Regions from separate parts of the Mesorhizobium sp. B2-6-2 genome, predicted to be linked through region 2. Evidence: riboswitches for the same ligand, from Rfam matches in the RefSeq annotation. Region 2 holds a riboswitch; each other region holds the start of a gene.
What was found. A riboswitch is a leader RNA that binds a small molecule or an ion and turns the genes downstream of it on or off. The one in region 2 is predicted to bind cobalamin.
Positions count from the first base shown of each region.

Region 1: another riboswitch for cobalamin. It lies ahead of FJ419_RS22720 (CbtB domain-containing protein); the one in region 2 lies ahead of FJ419_RS19750 (DUF1636 family protein).
Region 3: another riboswitch for cobalamin. It lies ahead of FJ419_RS08675 (DUF1636 family protein); the one in region 2 lies ahead of FJ419_RS19750 (DUF1636 family protein).

Region 1 covers NZ_VFUG01000014.1:107-7,110, reverse strand. Annotated here, with positions in the region: gene FJ419_RS22765 (hypothetical protein) at 1-16, shown strand, start outside; gene FJ419_RS22760 (hypothetical protein) at 66-401, opposite strand; partial or broken gene FJ419_RS31265 (AraC family transcriptional regulator) at 611-706, shown strand; gene FJ419_RS22750 (metal-sensing transcriptional repressor) at 780-1,037, shown strand; gene FJ419_RS22745 (cation diffusion facilitator family transporter) at 1,045-2,364, shown strand; gene FJ419_RS22740 (VOC family protein) at 2,594-2,998, opposite strand; gene FJ419_RS22735 (TetR/AcrR family transcriptional regulator) at 3,097-3,729, shown strand; gene FJ419_RS22730 (hypothetical protein) at 3,816-4,376, opposite strand; gene FJ419_RS22725 (CbtA family protein) at 4,542-5,282, opposite strand; gene FJ419_RS22720 (CbtB domain-containing protein) at 5,443-5,652, opposite strand; adenosylcobalamin (AdoCbl) riboswitch at 5,653-5,796, opposite strand; gene FJ419_RS22715 (histidine phosphatase family protein) at 5,880-6,452, shown strand; gene FJ419_RS22710 (PilZ domain-containing protein) at 6,604-6,876, shown strand; partial or broken gene FJ419_RS22705 (methyltransferase) at 6,880-7,004, opposite strand, start outside.
Region 2 covers NZ_VFUG01000010.1:86,126-93,129, reverse strand. Annotated here, with positions in the region: gene FJ419_RS19755 (AraC family transcriptional regulator) at 2-835, opposite strand; cobalamin riboswitch at 1,068-1,272, shown strand; gene FJ419_RS19750 (DUF1636 family protein) at 1,364-1,750, shown strand; gene FJ419_RS19745 (ABC transporter ATP-binding protein) at 1,747-2,535, shown strand; gene FJ419_RS19740 (ABC transporter substrate-binding protein) at 2,568-3,515, shown strand; gene FJ419_RS19735 (iron ABC transporter permease) at 3,869-4,855, shown strand; gene FJ419_RS19730 (MarR family transcriptional regulator) at 5,011-5,487, shown strand; gene FJ419_RS19725 (HlyD family secretion protein) at 5,484-6,680, shown strand.
Region 3 covers NZ_VFUG01000003.1:122,003-129,006, reverse strand. Annotated here, with positions in the region: gene FJ419_RS08705 (NADH-quinone oxidoreductase subunit E) at 1-1,246, opposite strand, end outside; gene FJ419_RS08700 (NADH-quinone oxidoreductase subunit D) at 1,247-2,437, opposite strand; gene FJ419_RS08695 (NADH-quinone oxidoreductase subunit C) at 2,446-3,048, opposite strand; gene FJ419_RS08690 (NADH-quinone oxidoreductase subunit B) at 3,053-3,634, opposite strand; gene FJ419_RS08685 (NADH-quinone oxidoreductase subunit A) at 3,625-3,990, opposite strand; gene FJ419_RS08680 (winged helix-turn-helix domain-containing protein) at 4,324-5,523, shown strand; cobalamin riboswitch at 5,554-5,757, shown strand; gene FJ419_RS08675 (DUF1636 family protein) at 5,797-6,228, shown strand; gene cobW (cobalamin biosynthesis protein CobW) at 6,225-7,004, shown strand, end outside.

The DNA of each region.
Region 1 (7,004 bases), on a different contig from region 2:
TTTCAAGCGCCACTAAAGCAATCCACCGCTTCACGGCGACGGGGATCGAGCCTCAGCCGCCGGTTTCACCCATGCGGCGTCGGCGGGGTGCGCGGGCGAGGGTGGCCGGGCACGTTCGAGCCGATATGGTCGAGGTCGCAACGTCTCGTCACCATTTCGACCGAGTTGGTGTCGACGGTGACACGTCCCAGCACCTGCACGGTCGTGCGTCCGAGATCCTCGTCGACATGCACGACGTCGCCCTCCAGTCTGAGCTTGTCGCCTGCCTTGGCATTGGGCTCGGCCATCGAATAATCATGGCCGTCGCCGTCGAGCTTCAGTATCACGCGGTCCTTGATGCGCTCGATCACGGTGGCGATGACAGCCACCCGGTCGCCTATCTCCACTGCGGGCTGTGTCATTGCGGCCTCCTTTCAGCCCCGCGCGGTCTCTGGCCGCTGGAGCCGGCTGGCGCCACGGTGGGTGGCGGCAACCGCTAAAATAAACGGCAAACCAAGCATTTGGTTGCCGCGGGGCTGCCGGTCGCTGCAGCCGATCGATCACATGAAGCCGGGATTTCGCGGCAGATACTGCCCTGCGGGCAAGAACCTGCTGCGCCGGCGGGGGCGACATTGCCGAGGTCGCCGAGCGCGTCAGCTACGGCTCGGCCAGCACCTTCAGCGCCTTCAGCCGCCACGCCGGCCGGCCGCCCGGACCCTATGCCAGCGCGGAGGCGCATCAGGCAATTCCGGGGAAAGTGGTCTGTTGGCAATATCCTACCCTGGAGGATAGGATATCGCATGACGATACACAGCTCCCATCCCGATATCATCGCCCGGCTCAAGCGAGCGCATGGCCATCTCGCCGCCGTGCTCACCATGTTCGAGCAGGGCCGCTCCTGCCTCGACCTCGCGCAACAGCTCCACGCCGTCGAAAACGCGGTCGGCAACGCCAAGCGCGAGCTGATCCACGACCATATGGAGCATTGCCTTGTCGAAGGCGGCGAACCGACCAGGGACACGCTCAAAGAGCTGAAGCAGCTCACCAAATATCTGTGAGGCGGCGATGTGGGAAAAAGCGCTCGACTGGTTCGGCTTCGGCGTGCACGGGCATCATGGCGGCCACGACCACCATGGGCCGCATGGCCATACTCATGGCGTGATCGACGCGACCATCGCCACCACAGACCGCGGCATCTGGGCGATCAAGTGGTCGTTCGTGATTCTCGCGGTCACGGCCGCGCTGCAGATCGTCGTCGTTATGCTTTCGGGTAGCGTGGCCCTGCTTGCCGACACCATCCACAACGTCGCCGACGCGACCACCGCCATCCCGCTTTGGATCGCTTTTGTGCTCGTGCGCCGCAAACCGACAACGGCCTTCACCTACGGCCTCGGCCGGGTCGAAGATCTCGCCGGCATCGTCATCGTGCTCATCATCCTGGCCAGCGCGCTGGTGGCCGGATACGAGGCGATCAATCGCCTGTTCAACCCGCAGCCGGTGCATTTCCTTGGCTGGTTGGCCGTCGCCGGCGTCATCGGTTTCCTCGGCAATGAAGCGGTGGCGGTTTTTCGCATCCGCGTCGGTCGCCAGATCAACAGCGCCGCGCTGGTTGCCGACGGCTATCACGCCCGCACCGACGGCCTCACCAGCCTTGCCGTGGTCGCAGGCGCGGCCGGCGTCTGGCTCGGCCTTCCGCTCGCCGATCCGATCATCGGCCTGCTCATCACCGTCGCCATCTTCGCTATCGTCTGGCAATCGGCGCGCTCGGTGCTGACCCGCATGCTGGACGGCGTCGAGCCCGGCCTGGTCGGCCAGATTCATCACGCCGCCGACCATGTCGCCGGGATCGAAAAGGTTGCCGACGTCAAGGCCCGCTGGCTTGGCCACAAATTGCATGTCGATGTCGAGATTGCCGTCGATGACGGCCTGCTGCTTGCCGCCGCGAACAACATCGCCGCATCGCTCAAGGCCGAGCTCTTCGCGCACATCCCGGCACTCGACGTCGCCACGGTGCGCTTTGCCGAGGCGGAAACGGAAGCTGGCCACCATCATGCGCCGGATCCGTTCCTGGTCTCGGGCAAGCTAGCCAGCGGGCTGCTCGAAATCGTCGACACGCCGCAGGGCGAGCGCATGCGGCTGCGCCTGTCGCGTCACGCCGAGGGCCTGCGGGCGAACGTCGCCATTGAAAGGGCGGACGGTGCGGTCGAAAGCCTGCCGCTGTCTCCGGTCGGCGGCGACCATCATTATTTGCAGAGCCTGGTCGCACCTGCCGAACCGCACGAATTCAGCGCCAGGCTGCAACTGGCGGCCGGTCCCGACACCGAGGATTTGCCCTTCGCCATGGCCGATCCGCAAGGCCACCATCACGAGCGCGCGCATGGCTGATACAGGCAAGCGCTTCGGGAGCGAACATGGCTGGCTAGAGCACAGTTCCGGAGTCCAACTCGCCGAGATTTGCTGGGCGGAAGGGCGATAGCGCGCCAGATGTCTGAGCGGATATCGGGATAACAAGATCGGTCGAGGGCGATGGCAGGCATTGCCCGGACATGAGAGCGACGGCTGCCCGTCGCTTTCTCGGATGTCGTTCCGACATCGGGATTGCGATACAGATGGTCTATTGCATGGCTGCGGGGTTCATCCACAGGAACTCCCAGACATTTCCGTCCGGATCTTCGATGTGGCGGTTGAACATGAAACCAAGATCCTGCGCAGGGTTGGGATCAGCGCGGCCGCCCGCCGCGATCCCTTTCTCGATTGTCGCATTGACCGCGTCCTTGCTGTCGACGGTCAGCGCGATCAGCATCTGGCTCTCGCGCTTGGCGTCGCCGATCGGCCGGGCTGTGAACTGGCTGTAGTGTTGGTGCGTCAGCAACATGACTCCTATCGATTCGGAGAACATGATCGAACTGGCCTGGTCGTTCGAGAACTGTGGGTTGAGCGTGCCGCCGATCGCGAGATAGAACTTGGTCGCTGCCTGCAGGTCGCGTACCGGCAGATTGAGGAAAAGCATTTGCGTCATCAGTTTGAACCTTCGTTGCCGGGTACTAGCCAGTCTAGTACTGCAACGGATGGCTATCACGACGGAACCGTACCGTCTAGTACCGGTCGAGAGGCGTTATGAAAATTGACGGTGAGACCAGATCGGCTCGCAAGGATCGCGAAATCATCGAGGCGGCGACGGCGGCGTTCATCGCCAACGGCTATGATGGGACCAGCATGGAGGAGATCGCCACCAGAGCGTGCGCTTCCAAGCAGACCGTCTACAAGCATTTCACGGACAAGGAGACGCTTTTCAGCAAAGTCGTGGAGTCCACCGCGTCCCAGACCAACGACGTTGTCGAGTCCGTGACGATGCTGCTTTCCGAAGCGAAATTCCTGGAGGGCGGCCTGCAGCAGCTTGCCCGGCGATTGGTCACCACGCTGATGAACGACGAGTTGCTGAGGCTCCGGCGTCTGATTATTGCCAATGCCGATCGGATGCCGCAGCTTGGCCGCAGCTGGTACGACAAAGGCTTTGAGCGCATGCTTTCCTCGGTAGCGGCTTGTTTTCAAAAGCTCACAGGGCGAGGCCTGTTGCAGACCGACGATCCCCGTTTGGCGGCCAGCCATTTCTTTGGAATGCTGCTTTGGATTCCGATGAACGAAGCCATGTTCACCGGACGCAATCCGCGCTCGAAAGCCGACCTTGAGCGGCACGCCGATGCCTCGGTCGAAGCGTTCCTTGCCGCCTATGGGATGCGTTCGAAGTAATCGCGCTGCCAGACGCGATCTGCGGGAGCAAAACGAGCCGCGTTACGTCGCCTGGTATCTTGAGAACATCAGCCGGCCGAAGCCGGTTAGCGCACGCGGGCGAGCGGCGTGCCGAAGATCGACATTGTGGCGGCGCCGAGCGCCGCCACAGTGCCGAGGATCACCGCAAGGCTCGGCAAGTGGAAGAAGATGTCGCGCCATCTGGGCTCGACGACCGCGCCGGTGCTGAAGGCCTCGCGGCTATACTGGCACAGGATCCACGACGCGCCGCTGCGCACCATCTCGGCATCGATGTCCGAGATCAGCGCCTTCGCACCCCGTTCAGCTGAAGGCATCGTCGCCATATGGGTGAGCAGCGCCTTGGCGGCGGCGAGATAGGCGTGGCTGCATTCGTTGAACGGGCTTTCCTCGTCGCCGAGGCTGCCCGGCATCAAGCCCCAGAGGCAATAGGTGAATTGCAGATTGCCGTGATTGTAGAGCCGGCGGAAGGTCGGGTCTGTCGCGGTCTGGCGGTGGGCGAGGTCGAGGATCTCGCCGCGATGGCGCGCGATGACGGCCATCTGGCCGTGGGTCAGGCCGGGGATCTGGATGCCCGGAGGAGGCGGGGCCGAGGATCCGCTATGCGCTTGCGCGGATGTGGCGGCCACAAATGCGAGCAGCGCCGCAACCGAGCAATTCCAGGAAAAGTGTGCGGCGGTTTTCCGTCCGGAATTGCGAGAAAACAAAAGACCAAAGTGGCTCTGCGGTCGTACCGACCGTTGAGCCGCTTTGGCCGCCAGGGCGCGAAACAGTGGCGGCCAACGCATCGGATTTCAGGCGTAGCGGCGTGCCGGGCTGCGCTGGTCGCGCGCCGCGACCACGCGTTCGGCAACCGCGCCGAAGCCGAGCCCGACGACGGTCCACAGCACCAGCTGGATGCCGAGCGAGGCGACGCGGAACTGCCACAGCACCGTCGCCGAGAAGTTCTCCGGCACTTCGTTGATGTCGGGCAGCGCCGCCTTCACCAATGCGAAGACGACGAGGAAGGAGAGCCCGGCCACGATCGAGGCGTTCCAGGCGCCGAGCTGGTTCCACAGCCGCTGCGCCAGACCCACCGCCGCCACCATCGCCGTGATCGAGATGACGATCATGATGAAGAACAGCTCGGTGCGGTAGCCGATCGTTTCGGCATTGCCGACCGCGGGCGGGTTGGCCGGATATTTGAGGCCGGGCACCACGATCACGGCCAGGAAGCCGAGCAACGCCAGCAGCGCCGAGGTGCCGCGCGGTCCGAGCGAGCCCAGCCGGCCATAGGCATAGGCGAAGACCAGCGAGAACAGCCCGCCAAGCGCGGCGCCATAGATCAGCACGCCGGTTGCCAGGCCGATGCCGGCTTGCGTGGCGCGGCTGACCATCTCGGGCTCCGGCGCCCCGCCGGCGGCCTGGGCCTGCTGTTCCTCGAAGGCGATCGCCTTGTCGACCTGCGGCTCGCCATAGACGCGGGCGAAGGCGAACGCCAGAATCCCGGCGACCAGCCCGACAAGCATGCCGCGCAGCAAAAGTTTTCCAACCATGTCACCAATCCCTCTAAGCAATTCCAGGAAAAGTGCGTAGCGGTTTTCCGTCCGGAATTGCGTTAAGCCAACCAAGCAATTCCAGGAAAAGTGCGTAGCGGTTTTCCGTCCGGAATTGCCTTAGATCGGAATCGAAAGCGGGTTCAGCGATGCTGCCGCTTTAGTGGCAGGGGAAGCCGAGCAGGTGGCGGCCGTCATGCACGAATTCGTGCACATAGGTGCCGCGGATCAGCGAGGTGGCGCCTTCTTCCGCGCCGACGAAATAGATCGCCAGCATCAAAAGCAGCCCGCCGAGGATGGCCCAGGGCAGAAGCTCGCGGACCGGAATCGCAACCGGGCCGTAGCTGGGGGCGAAGGTGGTGTCGGACATATTGACCTCCCTTGGGATACTGCGTCCCGTTGATCGAACGATGCTGCGGAATAAGGCCTGACTTTCGGCTGGTGCCGATCACAGTGGCGCGACCGTGCCGGACTCGCACCGGCTTCCAATCCCGTATAGCACTAAGACACTTGTCAGCACTTCGTTCGCCTGTCAACGACATGTAATGGCGGCACGGCTACGTGAGGCCTGTTTTTCGCTGGGCCACGGAGTTTTTCATGCTTGCCCGCCTGACGATGATCGCAAGCGGAGCGACGCCCGGAATGCGCAAGGGCCGCTTTCCGAACGATGAGCCGCCGGAGCCGCGCGCCCTGGATCGCGCCGGCGCGCTGGCCGCTTCGCTGCGTCGCGCCGACCGTGTCTGGACAAGTCCGGCGCTTGCCGCGCGGCGGACGGCCGAGGCGCTCGGCCTTGACGCGACGGTCGAGCCGCTGCTTGCCGAACAGGATTTCGCACGCTGGGCCGGCAAAAGCTTCGAGGAGGTGCAGGCCGGGGACCCGGAAGGCATGGCGGCCTGGTTCGCCGACGCAGACGCGGCGCCTCATGGCGGTGAATCGCTCGCCGCCGTCGCCCGGCGGGGTGCTGCGCTGATGGAGCGGCTGGCCGGCGAGAGCGGTCACACCGTCGCAGTGACGCATGCCGTGCCGATCCGCGCCGCCATGGCGCATGTGCTCGGCGCGCCGCTTTCCTCGGTCTGGAAGATCGATATCGAGCCGCTGTCGCTCACTGAGTTCCGCGGCGACGGCCGCCGCTGGGTGCTGCGTGCGAGCGGCGTCACTGTCGCCGGCTGAATGCTCAGGCGTGAACGCTCCATCCGTGGACCCGGCCGGCATATCAAGTCGGCACACCACCGTTTCAGTGATCGCTAACGGAACGGAAACGCTTCGCTGCTATGGTGCGGCCCCATGGCGAGGAGAGCCTTGCCTGAGGAGCCCGCCGGATATGGCCAGTTTTCCCGAGACCGAGCGACGTCTTCATGCGCGCGAATTCGTGCTCAAGCAAGCCACGATCATCGCCGCCGGCGTCAGGATCGGTTGCTCGGTCAGAAATCAGCACGAGCAGGGCGCGGAATTGCGCGTCGGCGCAGATGTGGAGATCCCGGACCGCTTCCTGCTCGAGGTCCCGGCCGACGATACGGCCTATCGCGCTTTGGTGCGGTGGCGGCGCAACGACCGCGTCGGCGTGGCGCTCTACAGCAACGTGCCGAAGGACTGATGCTCAAAGGTATCGGCGCACGCTCGCCCTGTAGGCGCGGTAGGGTTCGCCGAACTTGCGTTCCAGATAGGCCTCCTCGCGCAGCACCACGCCGTAATGCAGGATGGGGAAGCTCGCGATGGTCGCGA
Region 2 (7,004 bases):
ATCATCCTTTGACCGGCACCCAGATCTCCAGCCCGCCATTGCCGGTGCGGGCATCGAACTCGGGCCCGTAGCGCTCGAACTCGGGCGCGTCGGCGATCTCGTGTCCGGAGACCGGCAGCCACTTGTTCCAGATCGTGTTGACGGTTCGGCGGATGGTCGAGATGTGCTCGCGATGCGAGAACACCGCATATTTCTGCGCCGGCACCCGCACGCGTTGGAAATCCTTCGGCAGGTCGGAGAAATCCATCACCTCGACGCCAACGACATAGTCGAAATTGCCGGCATCGTCGCCATTCGTGCACACACCGTAGAAGACGCCGGGCACCTCGCCCGGAATGTTGCCGATATAGGGGGCGAAGCGCTGCCATTGCATCGGGATGCCGGCGCTGGTCTCGCAGCTGTAGCGCTCGCCGAGCCCGGCAACGAGGAAGGGACGGCTGGTCTCGAAGCGCGGCGGCTCGAGTGCGGTGAGAAGCGAACTGTCCATCAGTATGGGCTCCACAAGATCGAGGTTTTCGGTCGAGCCTTGCGCGCGCACCAACTCCGGCGTGGTGCCGAACTCATCGCGAAAGGCCCGCGTGAACGCCTCATGCGAGCCGTAGCCGGCATCGAGCGCGACCGAGAGAATGTCGCGCGCGCCGCCGGCCAGCTTGCGCGCCGCTTCGCTCAAGCGGCGCGCCCGCATATAGCCCATGACCGACCGTCCCGTGGCCGCGCCGAAAGCGCGCGTCACATGGAAGCGCGACACGCCGCTGCTTGCCGCTATCTCGTCAAGGCTGATGGCGTCGGGCAGGTGGCTTTCGACAAACCACAGCGCTTTCTCTGTCGGGTTCATGGCTCCTCGCATTTGGCTCGGCGACACTAGCCCCCGCGCCGCCGGCCAGTTTGATCGAAATTGCGCTTTGAGCGAAGTCGAGCGGGTTGACAAGCCAAGGCAATGTATTCTAGCTGGTAATGTTATTACATATCAGGGGAAGTAAACGACTTGCGGCAACGGCCCGACGATCCCGCCATGTCTTTCGCACGAGGGGCGGACGAAGGCCCGTTGCGACTCGCACGCGGACAACCTACGATAGCTGCGTCATGGTCCCCGAGCCGCAAGGCGAGGGGTGAAAAGGGAACACGGTGAGCTCATCCGAGTCGAGGCCGTGGCTGCCCCCGCAACTGTGAGCGGCGAGCTCCATCCGAAACGCCACTGGCCGGCAAGGCTGGGAAGGCGGATGGCGTAAGGACCCGCGAGCCAGGAGACCTGCCATCGACACGAGTTGACCGGACGGGGTGTGCCGGGAGGAGACGCGGACACCGGTCTTGTCGGCCGGCTCGTCCGGCATCCTTCCGTCGCCATTTTTGGAAAGTGACGGAAATGCTGGACGTCTTTAGCCATCGCATCATCGTCTGTTCGCTGTGCCGCGATACCGTGACCGGACGTAGGTCCGGCGGGGATTTGTGCGCCGACCTTCGCTCAAGGCTTGCCGAGACTTTGGCGTCGTCATTTGCTGTCGAAACCATCGATTGCATGGCCGGCTGCGCGCGGCCGCTGACCGTGGCCTTCAACGCGGAAGGCAAAGCCAGCTATCTCTTCGGTTCCATCGACAGCGGCACCGACGCCGGCGCGCTGGTCGAATTTGCCAGGCTCTATGCCTCGCTGGCCGACGGCTGGTGCAATTCCGGCCAGCGCCCGGCAAGGCTCGCCGGCAAGATACTGGCGCGCATCCCCGCCGCGGGCAAGGCCAGGGAGCAGGTCCGGTGAGCGCGCTCCTGCTCGAAGCTCGCGATTTGCGCGCCACGGCAAATGGCCGGATGTTGGTCGAGGATGTCAGCTTGTCGCTGGCGGCGGGCGAGCGGCTGGCCATCATCGGCCCCAATGGCGCCGGCAAGACGACTCTGCTGCGCATGTTATGCGGGGCGTTGTCGCCGAGCCGCGGCGAGGTTCGTCTTGCCGGACGCCGGCTGGACAGGATCACCGCCGCCGAACGGGCGCTCAGCATCGCCGTCGTCGGTCAGACGGACCAGCCGGATCCACGCCTTGCGCTCATCGACTATGTCGAGCTTGGCCGTGTCCCGCACGCCGGTCTGAGGCGCCGGCACGACGATCGCGACATCGTCGTCGAGGCGCTGCGCCGGACTGGGCTGTTGCCGTTGCTCGCGCGCACTGTCGGCTCGCTCTCCGGCGGCGAGCGCCAGCGCGCGCAGCTCGCCCGCGCCATCGCGCAAGAGCCCAAAATCCTGTTTCTCGATGAGCCGACCAACCACCTTGACCCGCGCGCCCGCGGCGAGCTGCTCGAGCTGGTGGCCGAATTCAACATGGCCGTGGTCGCCGTGCTGCACGATCTCGCGCTTGTGGCGCCCTTCGCCACCAGCGTCGCGGTGATGAGCAACGCCCGGCTGCACGCCCTGGCTCCGCCGCGCGAGGCGCTGGCGCAGCCGCTTGTCCGCGAGGTGTTCGGCATCGACGTGCTGCGCCTGCGGCACCCGACCGAGGATCGCGAGCTCACCGTCTTCGAGCTTCCCATGCGCGCTTCCTCGCCGCCCTGAACCTGCACAACCCCAACAAGGAGCATCATCTCGTGAAACGCCTCGCCTTGTCGCCGGCCCTGTCGCTCGTCGCCTCGGCCGCCTTCGCTTTCCCGGTCACCGTCGACAGCTGCGGCAAACCGCTCACCTTCGATGCGCCGCCGAAACGCGCCGTCATCCAGGATCTCAACATGGCCGAGATGGCTTTCGCGCTGAAGCTGCAGCCGTCGATCGTCGGGCTCACTGGCATCACCGGGTGGTACAAGGTCGGCCCCGAGTTCAAGGCCGAGCAGGGCGCCATCCCGGAGCTGGCGCCAAAATATCCGACGCTCGAAAACCTCGTCGCCGTGCAGCCGGATTTCTTCTTCGCCGGCTGGTATTACGGCATGAAGCCGGGCGGCGAGGTGACGCCCGACACGCTTGCCCCGCATGGCATCAAGACGCTGGTGCTGACCGAGAGCTGCGTCCATCTCGACAAGAACCGGCCCGCCGCCTCGATGGATCTGCTTTATGACGACGTCGAGAAGCTGGGCAAGATCTTCGGCAAGCAAGCGGAGGCCGAAAAGCTGGTCGACGGCTGGAAGGCCGAGCTCGCCGGCATCATGGCGAAGGTGGGTGGCCGCAAGGGCACGCGCGTCTTCCTCTACGATTCCGGCGAGGACAAGCCCTTCACCGCCGGCAAGTTCGCCATTCCCAACGCCATAATCGCCGCCGCCGGCGGCGAAAACATCATGGCCGACATGGAGACGAGCTGGGGCAACACCGACTGGGAGACGGTCGCCTCGCGCAATCCCCAGTTCCTCATCCTGCTCGATTACCAGGATGGCGGCGGCTACAGGAAACTGCTCGATTTCCTTAAAGTCCATCCTGCGATGAAAGAGACGGACGCGGTCAGGAACGAGCGCTTCGTGGCGCTGCGCTACGCCGAGCTGACGCCCGGACCCGCCAACATCGAGGCGATCGGCAAGATCGCCAGGGCCATGCATCCGGAGGCGTTTTAGGTCTGAGGCACGGATGAGCCGGAAGTGTTGCCGTTGATGGATAGCCTGCCTTGGAGAATGGCGAAAACGCCCCTCACTTCGTCATCCACGGGCGGAGCAAGGAGCGAAGCGACGCGGCGCAGACCCGAGGATCCATTCCGTGGCTTTCGAGCGTTGCAACCGTGCGGAATTCTACGCCGTCGCTCTCCGCGCGCCAGGTCACGGAATGGACTCCAGGGTCTCCGCGACGGCGCTTCGCGCCTGCTTCGCCCTGGAATGACGAAGTCGCGGAGACCCCCGCTAATCCCGAACGCCGGTATCGCCGCGGCAGGTCCCATGCCGTGAATTTGCGCCATACCCCATTCATCCTGGCGATGGCCCTGGGCGCTATCCTGCTGGTAGCGCTCGCGCTGCTTTCGATCGCCTATGGCTCGACGCTGATACCTTTGCGCGAGGTCGTCGGCGCGCTGGCGCATGCGTCCGGGCTCGACAGCCGGGGCCCATCCGGCCCGGTCGGCAGCATCGTCGTCGACCTGAGGCTGCCGCGCACGCTGCTGGCGATGACCGTCGGCGCCGGCCTCGGCGTCGTCGGCGCGCTGCTGCAGACCGTCACCCGCAATGACCTCGCCGATCCGTTCCTGTTCGGCCTCTCCTCGGGCGCGGCAGCCGGCGCCGTTTCGGTCATCACCGTCTTCGGCGACAGTTTCGGCATCTGGACGCTCCCGCTCGCCGCCTTCACAGGCGGCATGCTGGCGGCGGCGATCGTGCTTCTGTTGGTGTCGCGGGTGAGGGGGCAGGGGCCGGAGCGGCTGATCCTTGCCGGCCTCGCCGTCTCGTTCATGTTCACCGCGCTGACCAACTACCTCGTCTTCGCCGGCGACCAGCGCGCCGCGCATTCGGTGTTGTTCTGGACCATGGGCGGGCTTGGCCTTGCTCGCTGGGACAATATCGGCCTGGCGGCGCTGGGCGCCGGCATCATCCTCGCCTACGGCCTGTGGAACCACCGCCGCTTCGATGCCTTTCTCGCCGGCGAAAGCGCCGCCGAGAGCCTTGGCGTGCCGGTGGCGAGGATGCGCCGCACGACATTCCTCGTCGCCGCGCTGGCGACCGCCAGTCTCGTTGCCGTAGCCGGCGTCATCGGCTTCGTCGGCCTGATGATCCCGCATCTCGGCCGGCCGCTGGCCGGCTCGCTGCACCGGCCCATGATAGCGATCTGCGCGCTGTTCGGCTCGATCCTGCTTTTGGCCAGCGATCTACTTGCCCGCACGCTTTTGCCGCCGCAGGAACTGCCGATCGGCATCATCACGAGCTCGCTCGGCGCCTTCTTCGTCGTCACCATGCTGATGCGCAACCGGCCATGATCTCCCCGCCCTGGGATCGGCCTGCCGGCACCGACCCCTGCACGTTCATCGATCGCTAACCGTAAGGGAGCTTGCCTTGCTGCAACGTCGATTTGCCGGCTTCTGGAACAAAGCAGCCTCTTGAATAGTGAGCACGCTTATTATATGTACCGCTCATGGTTTCCGACGGTATCGACAGATTGGGATTTTTGATCCACGACGTGCAGCGCTTGATGCGCAAGCGTTTCGAGGCGCGCGCCAGCGGGTTGGGTCTTTCCTCGGCGCAATGGCGGCTGCTCGTGCGCGTTGCCAAGGAGGCCGGCGTGGCGCAGGCGCGGCTTGCCGAGCTCCTCGAAATCGAGCCGATCAGCGTTTCGCGCCTGGTCGACCGCATGGAGGAGGGCGGCTGGATCGAGCGCCGCCAGGACGCGACCGACCGGCGCGTGCGCATGATCTTCCCGACCGAGAAGGCGAACGCGGCCTATGCCGACGTCAAGAGCCTTGCCGGCGAGGTCTATGAGGAATCGCTGACCGGCGTGTCGGCGGAAGAACGCCGCGTCCTGGTCCGAGTGCTGGACGCCATCGTGCAGAATTTGACGGACGCCGAGACGTCCCTGGAAAAGATGAAGAATACGGAAGGGGCAGCAGCATGAACGCGGCAGCCAAGATAGAAGACGACAACGTCACCAAGCTTGCGCCGGCCCAGCCGGTCGCGGAAGCGCCGGCCCAGCCGGCGGCCGCTCCGGTTGCGGCGGCTCCCGAGCCGCGGCTCGCTCCGGCGCCGAAGAAGAAGCGCCGCCCCGGGCGCTTCCTGTTGATGGTCGCCCTGCCGCTGGCCCTGCTTGCCGGCGGCGCGTATGTCTGGATCACGGGCGGCCGCTATCAGGAAACCGAGAACGCCAACCTGCAGCAGGCCAGGATTTCGGTCGCCTCCGACACCGCCGGCCGTATCGTCCAGGTCGGCATAGCCGACAATCAGTTGGTCAAGCAGGGCGACCTTCTCTTCGTCATCGACCCCGAGCCTTACAAGATCGCGCTCGCCCAGGCCGATGCGGCGGTCGCCGCCGCGCGCCTCAATGTCGAGCAGCTGCGCGCCGCTTACAGCCAGGCGATGGCGCAGGAAAAGTCCGCCTCCAGCGAGGTCGACTATGCGCAGTCGCAATATGGCCGCGCCGCCGATCTCGCGCAGAAGGGCATCAATGCCAAGTCGTCGCTCGACGAGGCGCGCAACGACCTCGACAAGGCCAAGCAACAGCTCGCCGTCGCTCAGCAGGGGATCGTCAGCGCCAAGGCAGCGCTCGGCGGCAATCCGGAAATCGAGACCGACAAGCATCCGACCGTGATGGCGGCGCTCGCCGCGCGCGCCAAGGCCGCCTACGATCTGGCGCAGACGACAGTCAAGGCGCCGGCGGACGGCATCGTCTACCAGGCCGCGTCGTTCAAGGTCGGCCAGTATGTCGGCGTCGGCACGCCGCTATTCGCCCTGGTCGAGACGGGCGACACCTGGATCGACGCCAATTTCAAGGAGACCCAGCTCACCAACATGAAGCCGGGCCAGAAGGCCGAGATCGTCGTCGACACCTATCCGGGCCGAACCTTCGAGGCGACCGTGAAAGCGATCGGCGCCGGCACGGGCGCGGAGTTTTCGCTGCTGCCCGCGCAAAACGCCACCGGCAACTGGGTCAAGGTCACGCAGCGCATTCCCGTGCGCCTGGAATTGACCGACCCCGACGCCAAGATGGCGTTGCGCACCGGCATGAGCGCCACCGTCACCGTCGACACCGGCGTGGCGCGCGGCCTGCCGTCGATCTTCGGTCACGCCACGGCAGGGGAGCAGGCGCGGTAAGACAGCGAGCCCGTCGCGATCCGGCGGGCATTGAGGGGATTGGTCTGGTGGAGACGTGGCAAGGATCGGCAAGGCAAGCCGCATGGCGGCTCGTTCGAAAGCTGGCCACGGACCCGTTGGTCCTCAGGTTTCCGGGCGGCAGGCATCCGCTCCAACAGAGACTTTCGGTCGATGTAACCCCCACATCGATAGTCGCGTCCCACCGCGATGAAGGTCTCTCAACGAAGGCTTTGCCGCCCGGAAACCTAGAGCCGGATGATTTCGGGTCTGTTCGACCTGAAATCCGAATCCGCCTCTAAGTCAAAGAGCATGATACTTTTCAGC
Region 3 (7,004 bases), on a different contig from region 2:
AGTCGTCGCGCTCGATGCGGCCGCGGAAATTGAGATAGCCGTCGACCCATTCGCGCTCGGCCTTCTTCCAGGCGGCGACCTGCGCGAAAGTGTAGATGCCCAGCGAATGCAGGGTGCCTTCGATCTTCGGGCCGACGCCTGAGATCAGCTTGAGATCGTCGACCGTTGCCGGGCGCTCGATGCCGGCCGGCCGGTTCTTGTCGTCGAGCGAAGGTTTCGCCGTCTTGGCGACCGGCTGCTTGGTTTCCGGCGCCTTGAAAGCCGTGGCCGGTTCGGCCTTCGTCTTCGGCCCGCTGCGCGGCTTGGAAACGGCCTCGACCTCCGGAGAAGCCTGATTGGCGTTGGCGGCCGAATGGCGCGGCGCCCTGACGCTGGCGCCGTTCTCGGTGGCCGGGGCGACCTTGACCGGCGACGGCGTGTTGAGCGCCGGGCTGGTTTCAGCCGCATGGGTCTTCGGCTTGCTGGATTTCGACGGCCCAACGGGGCCCAAGACGGCCGGAGCCGTCGCCGAACTTGCCTGCGCAGCGGGTGCCGGGGCTGCGGCGGGAGTTGCAGGCGGCGCCGACGCGAGAGCTTCCTTGGCCGCTTTCGCCGCCGCCCTGGCTTCCTTGTCGCGCGTCGACTTCAGGATCGCCTTTTCGCTGGTCAGCGTCGTCAGCCCGGTAGCCGGCTCGGACCCGTGGCGGCCGTTCTGCGGACCAGGCTTCACCTCGGCGCCCTTGCCGGCGTCGTAGAGATCGATGATCTCGGCCAGCCGCTCTGGCGTCAGGTCCTCGAAAGTGTCCTTGAAGATCATGACCATCGGGGCGTTGACGCAGGCGCCAAGGCATTCGACCTCCTCCCACGACAGAGTGCCCTTGTCGTTGGTGTGGAATTGGTCGTGATGGATTTTCGACCGGCACACATCCATCAGCGCTTCCGAGCCGCGCAGCATGCAGGGCGTGGTGCCGCAGACCTGGATATGGGCGCGCGTGCCGACCGGATTGAGCTGGTACTGCGTGTAGAAGGTCGCGACCTCGAGGCCGCGGATGCGCGGCATGCCGAGCATGTCGGAGATCGTCTCGATCGCCGCCTTGGTGACCCAGCCTTCCTGCTCCTGCGCGATCATCAGCAACGGGATGATCGCCGACTGCTCGCGCCCCTTCGGATATTTGGCGATCCACTGCTGTGCCGCTGCCGCGTTCTCCTTGTTGAAGGCGAAGGTGGCGGGCTGGAGGCTAGCTTCTGCAAGACGGCGGACTGACATTTAGCGATCGACCTCACCAAACACGATGTCGAGGGAGCCAAGCACGGCCGTAACGTCGGCGAGCATGTGGCCGCGGCACAGGAAATCCATGGCTTGCAGATGCGCAAAACCAGGCGCGCGCAGCTTGCAGCGATAGGGCTTGTTGGTGCCGTCGGAGACCAGGTAGACGCCGAATTCGCCCTTCGGCGCCTCGACGGCCGCATAAACCTCGCCGGCCGGCACGCGGTAGCCCTCGGTATAGAGCTTGAAATGATGGATCAGCGCTTCCATCGAGCGCTTCATCGCGGCGCGCTTCGGCGGCACGACCTTGCCGTCGAGGTTCGACACCGGGCCGGCGCTTTCCTTGCCGAGCAAGAGATCGACGCATTGGCGCATGATCCTGGCCGACTGGCGCATCTCTTCCATACGCACCAGATAACGGTCGTAGCAGTCGCCGTTCTTGCCGATCGGAATGTCGAAATCCATCTCCGAATAGCATTCATAGGGCTGCGATTTGCGCAGGTCCCAGGCAGCCCCCGAGCCGCGCACCATCACGCCCGAAAAGCCCCAGGCCCAGGCATCGGCCAGCGACACGATGCCGATATCGACATTGCGCTGCTTGAAGATGCGGTTGCCGGTCAAGAGCGCGTCGAGATCGTCGATCGACTTCAGGAACGGGTCGATCCACTTGCCGATGTCCTCGACCAGCTTCTGCGGCAGGTCCTGGTGCACGCCGCCCGGCCGGAAATAGGCCGCATGCATGCGCGAGCCGCTGGCGCGCTCATAGAACACCATCAGCTTTTCGCGCTCGACGAAGCCCCACAGCGGCGGCGTCAGCGCGCCGACGTCCATGGCTTGCGTCGTCACATTCAAGATGTGCGACATGATGCGGCCCATCTCGGAATAGAGCACGCGGATCAGTTGGCCCCGCTTCGGCACTTCGATGCCGAGCAGGCGCTCGGCCGCGAGCGCGAAGGCATGCTCCTGGTTCATCGGCGCGCAATAGTCGAGCCGGTCGAGATAGGGCACGGCCTGGAGATAGGTCTTGGCCTCGATCAGCTTCTCGGTGCCGCGATGCAGCAGGCCGATATGCGGATCGACGCGGTCGACCACCTCGCCGTCCAGCTCCAGCACCAGGCGCAAAACGCCGTGTGCCGCAGGGTGTTGAGGCCCAAAGTTGATATTAAAATTGCGGACGGAGGTTTCAGCCATGGCTCGCCCTACTGCTTCGCCTTCTCATCCCCCGGCAGGACGTAGTCCGTCCCTTCCCAGGGAGAAAGAAAATCGAAATTGCGGAATTCCTGCTTGAGCTCGACCGGCTCGTAAATCACCCGCTTGGCCTCGTCGTCGTAACGCACCTCGACGAAGCCGGTCAGCGGGAAATCCTTGCGCAGCGGATGGCCTTCGAAACCATAGTCGGTGAGAATGCGGCGCAGGTCCGGATGGCCCGAGAACAGCACGCCGTAAAGGTCGTAGGTCTCGCGCTCGAACCAGTCGGCGCCCGGATAGACGCCGGTCAGCGACGGCACCAGCGTCTCCTCGTCGGCCTGGACCTTGAGCCGGACGCGTGCATTCTGCTTCGGCGACAATAGGTGATAGACGACGTCGAAGCGCCTGGCGCGCGACGGATAGTCCGCTCCGCAAACATCGATGATCGAGATGAACTGGCAGCGCGGATCGTCGCGCAGGAAGGTCGCCACCTCGATCAGATTGCCCGGTTCCACCGAAACCGTCAGCTCGCCATACGCAATCACGGCGTGGCCGATGCGGCCGGAGAGCTTCTCGCCGAGATAGGTGGAGAGTTCATTCAACGCCAGGGTCATCGGCTCACCGTTCGATCGTGCCGGTGCGGCGGATCTTCTTCTGCAGAAGGAGAATGCCGTAGAGCAGTGCTTCCGCGCTCGGCGGGCAGCCGGGCACATAAATGTCGACCGGCACGACGCGGTCGCAGCCGCGCACCACCGAATAGGAATAGTGGTAGTAGCCGCCGCCATTGGCGCAGGAGCCCATCGAGATGACGTAGCGCGGCTCCGGCATCTGGTCGTAGACCTTGCGCAGCGCCGGCGCCATCTTGTTGGTCAGCGTGCCGGCGACGATCATGATGTCGGACTGGCGCGGCGACGCGCGCGGGGCGACGCCGAAGCGCTCCGAGTCATAGCGCGGCATCGAGGTGTGGATCATCTCGACCGCGCAGCAGGCGAGGCCGAAAGTCATGAACATCAGCGAGCCGCTGCGCGCCCAGGTGATCAGCGCCTCGGTCGAGGTGACGAGAAAACCCTTGTCGGCCAGCTCATTGTTGATTTCGAGGAAGAAGGGATCGTCCTCCCCCACCGGCCTGCCGGTGTTGGGGTCGATGATGCCCTTGGGCTTCGGCGCGACGAGGGTGCCTGAACTGTCGTTCAATCCCATTCCAGCGCTCCTTTTTTCCATTCATAGGCAAAACCGATGGTCAGCACCGCCAGGAACACCATCATCGACCAGAAGCCGAGCATGCCGAGCTTCGAGAAGGACACCGCCCACGGGAACAGGAAGGCGACCTCGAGATCGAAGATGATGAACAGGATCGACACCAGGTAGAAGCGGATGTCGAACTTCATGCGGGCGTCGTCGAACGAGTTGAACCCGCATTCATAGGCGGAAAGCTTTTCCGGGTCGGGATTGCGGTAGGCCACAAGGAACGGAGCGATGATGAGCGCCAGACCGACGATCATCGCCACGGCGATGAACAGCACGATAGGCAGGTACGAACTTAGGAGTGCGCTCATGCGGCGACTTTCCTTCGGCGGGGGCAGTTCACTTTGATTACAGCAACGAACTCTAATGCGGAAGCGTGACAGTTTAACCGCTGAACCGTTTTAGGAGGCCCATGCTGCAACGCGGCGAGGGTTAGCGCAGCGGTTTCGGTGACGCAAGTCAAACGTTGTTCAAATCGCGGCCCTGGACGCCTTATCGGAAGAAACTGGTCCGATCCGCTCCTGTTTGATTTCCTTCAGCTTTCACTCCACTTTTCTCTCCTGACATATCTCCCGCCATTTGCCTGCTAGCATGACAGGAATCACCGGCTAAAAATCCAGCAGACGATCGGGCAAGGACACCTGATGAAGGACAAGATTTCGCTGGCCATGGCGAGGCGTATTGCGCTCGGCGCGCAAGGGTTCAACGACCCCAGGCCCAGTGGTGTTCCGGATCGCCGCCACCTTGCGCGGGTACTTTCGCGAACCGGCCTCTTGCAGATCGATTCCGTGAGCGCGGTGGTGCGCGCGCATTACATGCCGCTCTATTCGCGCCTCGGCCCCTATCCGCTTACGCTGCTCGACAATGCCGCGGTCACCCGCAAGCGCGCCGTGTTCGAGTACTGGGCGCATGAGGCGTCGTTCCTGCCCGTTGAGACGTACCCGCTGATGCGCTGGCGCATGCAGCGCGCCGAGCAGGGCGACGAGATGTATCTCGGCCTGGCGAAATGGGGCCGTGAACGCAAGGAAATGATCGACGAGATATATAGAGAGGTCGCCGATCGCGGTCCGATCGCCGCGTCTGATATCGAAGGCCACAAGGGCAATGGCGGCTGGTGGGGCTGGAGCGAGGCCAAGCACGCGTTCGAATGGCTGTTCTGGGCCGGGCGCATCACCACCGCCTACCGCCGCGGCTTCGAACGCTATTACGACCTGCCCGAGCGCGTTTTGCCGCAGGCGGTGCTCGACCTGCCCGTACCCTCGGTCGAGGACGCGCATCGCGAATTGCTGCGCATTTCCGCCCGCGCCCATGGCATTGCCACCTATGGCGACCTGCGCGACTATTTTCGTCTCGCGCCGGGCGACACGAAGGATCGCATCGAGGAACTGGTCGATGCCGGCGAATTGCTGCCGGTGAAGGTCGAAGGCTGGGACAGGACAGCCTATCTCCACAAGGACGCCCGTTCCCCGCGCCGGATCGAGGCGCGCGCCCTGCTTGCCCCCTTCGATCCGGTCGTCTTCGAGCGCACCCGGACGGAAAAGCTTTTCGATTTCCGCTACCGCATCGAGATCTACACGCCGGCCGAGAAACGCCAATATGGCTACTACGTGCTGCCCTTCCTGCTCGGCGACCGGATCGTCGCCCGCGTCGATCTGAGAGCTGACCGCCCGGCCAGCATCTTGCGCGTCCACGCCACCTATGCCGAGGCCGGCGCCCCGCCTGAAACGGCCGCCCAGCTCTTCGATGAGTTGAAGCAGATGCAGGCCTGGCTCGGCCTGGAGGCGATCGAAGTGACGCCGGCCGGCGACCTCGGACCGGCGCTGGCCGACATCGCGGTGTCGTAGCTGCGCGTTGACAGGGAACTAGCCGTAAGCCTAAATCCTGACCCAGACGGTCTTCTCCCGGCAAAGGGAGGAGCCAAGAGGGAATGCGGTGCGGGCCAAAACCCAAATCCGCGGCTGTCCCCGCAACTGTAAGCGACGAGCCTCTGCCGAAAACCACTGGGATGTTCCCGGGAAGGCGGCATTCAGGGCGACGACCCGCGAGCCAGGAGACCTGCCGTCTGAGACTTTAAGTATCCGAATGCCCGGCGGGTTTTCCGGGCAAGGAGCGTGGTTTTGGATCGCAACGGCAGTTTCCCGGCAAACAGTGCGGACGTTCCGTCCGAGCCCGACGCTTTGGCCGGCATCACCGTCATCGTCTGCTCATCCTGCCGCGACGAGACCGGGTCGGATGGGCATCCGCGCGCCGGCGCGCTGCTTGCCGAAGACACGCGTCGGGCGGCTTGCGGCGAAAAGATCGACATCCGTACTGTCGAATGCCTCGGCAACTGCAAGCGCCGGCTAAGCGCGGCGCTGCTGCGCGACGGCTGCTGGAGCTACGTCTTCGGCGATCTGGACACCGCCAGCGGCGCCGATCTCGTCGCCGGCGCGAAACTCTTCGCCACCTCGACCGATGGCCTGATCCCCTGGCGCGGCCGGCCCGATTCCCTCAAGCGCGGCCTGGTTGCCCGCATCCCTCCTCTCGACATGCTGAAGGACCGACCATGAACGCATCCGTTTCCCGTGTGCCCTGCACCGTCGTCACCGGCTTCCTCGGCGCCGGCAAGACGACGCTGATCCGCAACCTACTCGAGAACGCCAAGGGCAAGCGGCTGGCGATCATCGTCAACGAGTTCGGCGATGTCGGCATAGACGGCGAGATTCTCAAAGGTTGCGGCATCGACTCTTGTCCGGAGGAGAACATCGTCGAGCTCGCCAATGGCTGCATCTGCTGCACCGTCGCCGACGATTTCGTGCCGGCGCTCGACCGGATTCTGTCGCTCAACCCGAAGGTCGACCACATTCTGATCGAGACCTCGGGCCTCGCTCTGCCGAAGCCGCTGGTGCAGGCATTCCAGTGGCCGAGCGTGAAGAGCCGCGTCACCGTCGATGGCGTCATCGCCGTGGTCGACGGCCCGGCGCTCGCCGACGGCCGGGTCGCTTCCGATATGGATGCGCTGCAGGCGCAGCGTGCGGCGGACGATTCCCTTGACCATGACGATCCGGTCGAGGAGGTGTTCGAGGACCAGATCGCCTGCGCCGACCTGATCATCCTGTCGAAGAGCGACCTGATGGATGCGGCAGGCTCCGCCCGTGCCAACACCGTCATCGGCGATCATGTCGCGCGTGCCGTTAAGATCGTGCCGACAGCGCAGGGCAAGGTCGATCCCTCCGTGTTGCTCGGCCTTGGCCTTGCGGTGGAGGACGACATTGAGAACCGCAAGACCCATCATGACGACGAGCTCGACCACGAGCATGACGATTTCGATTCCTTCGTCATCGAT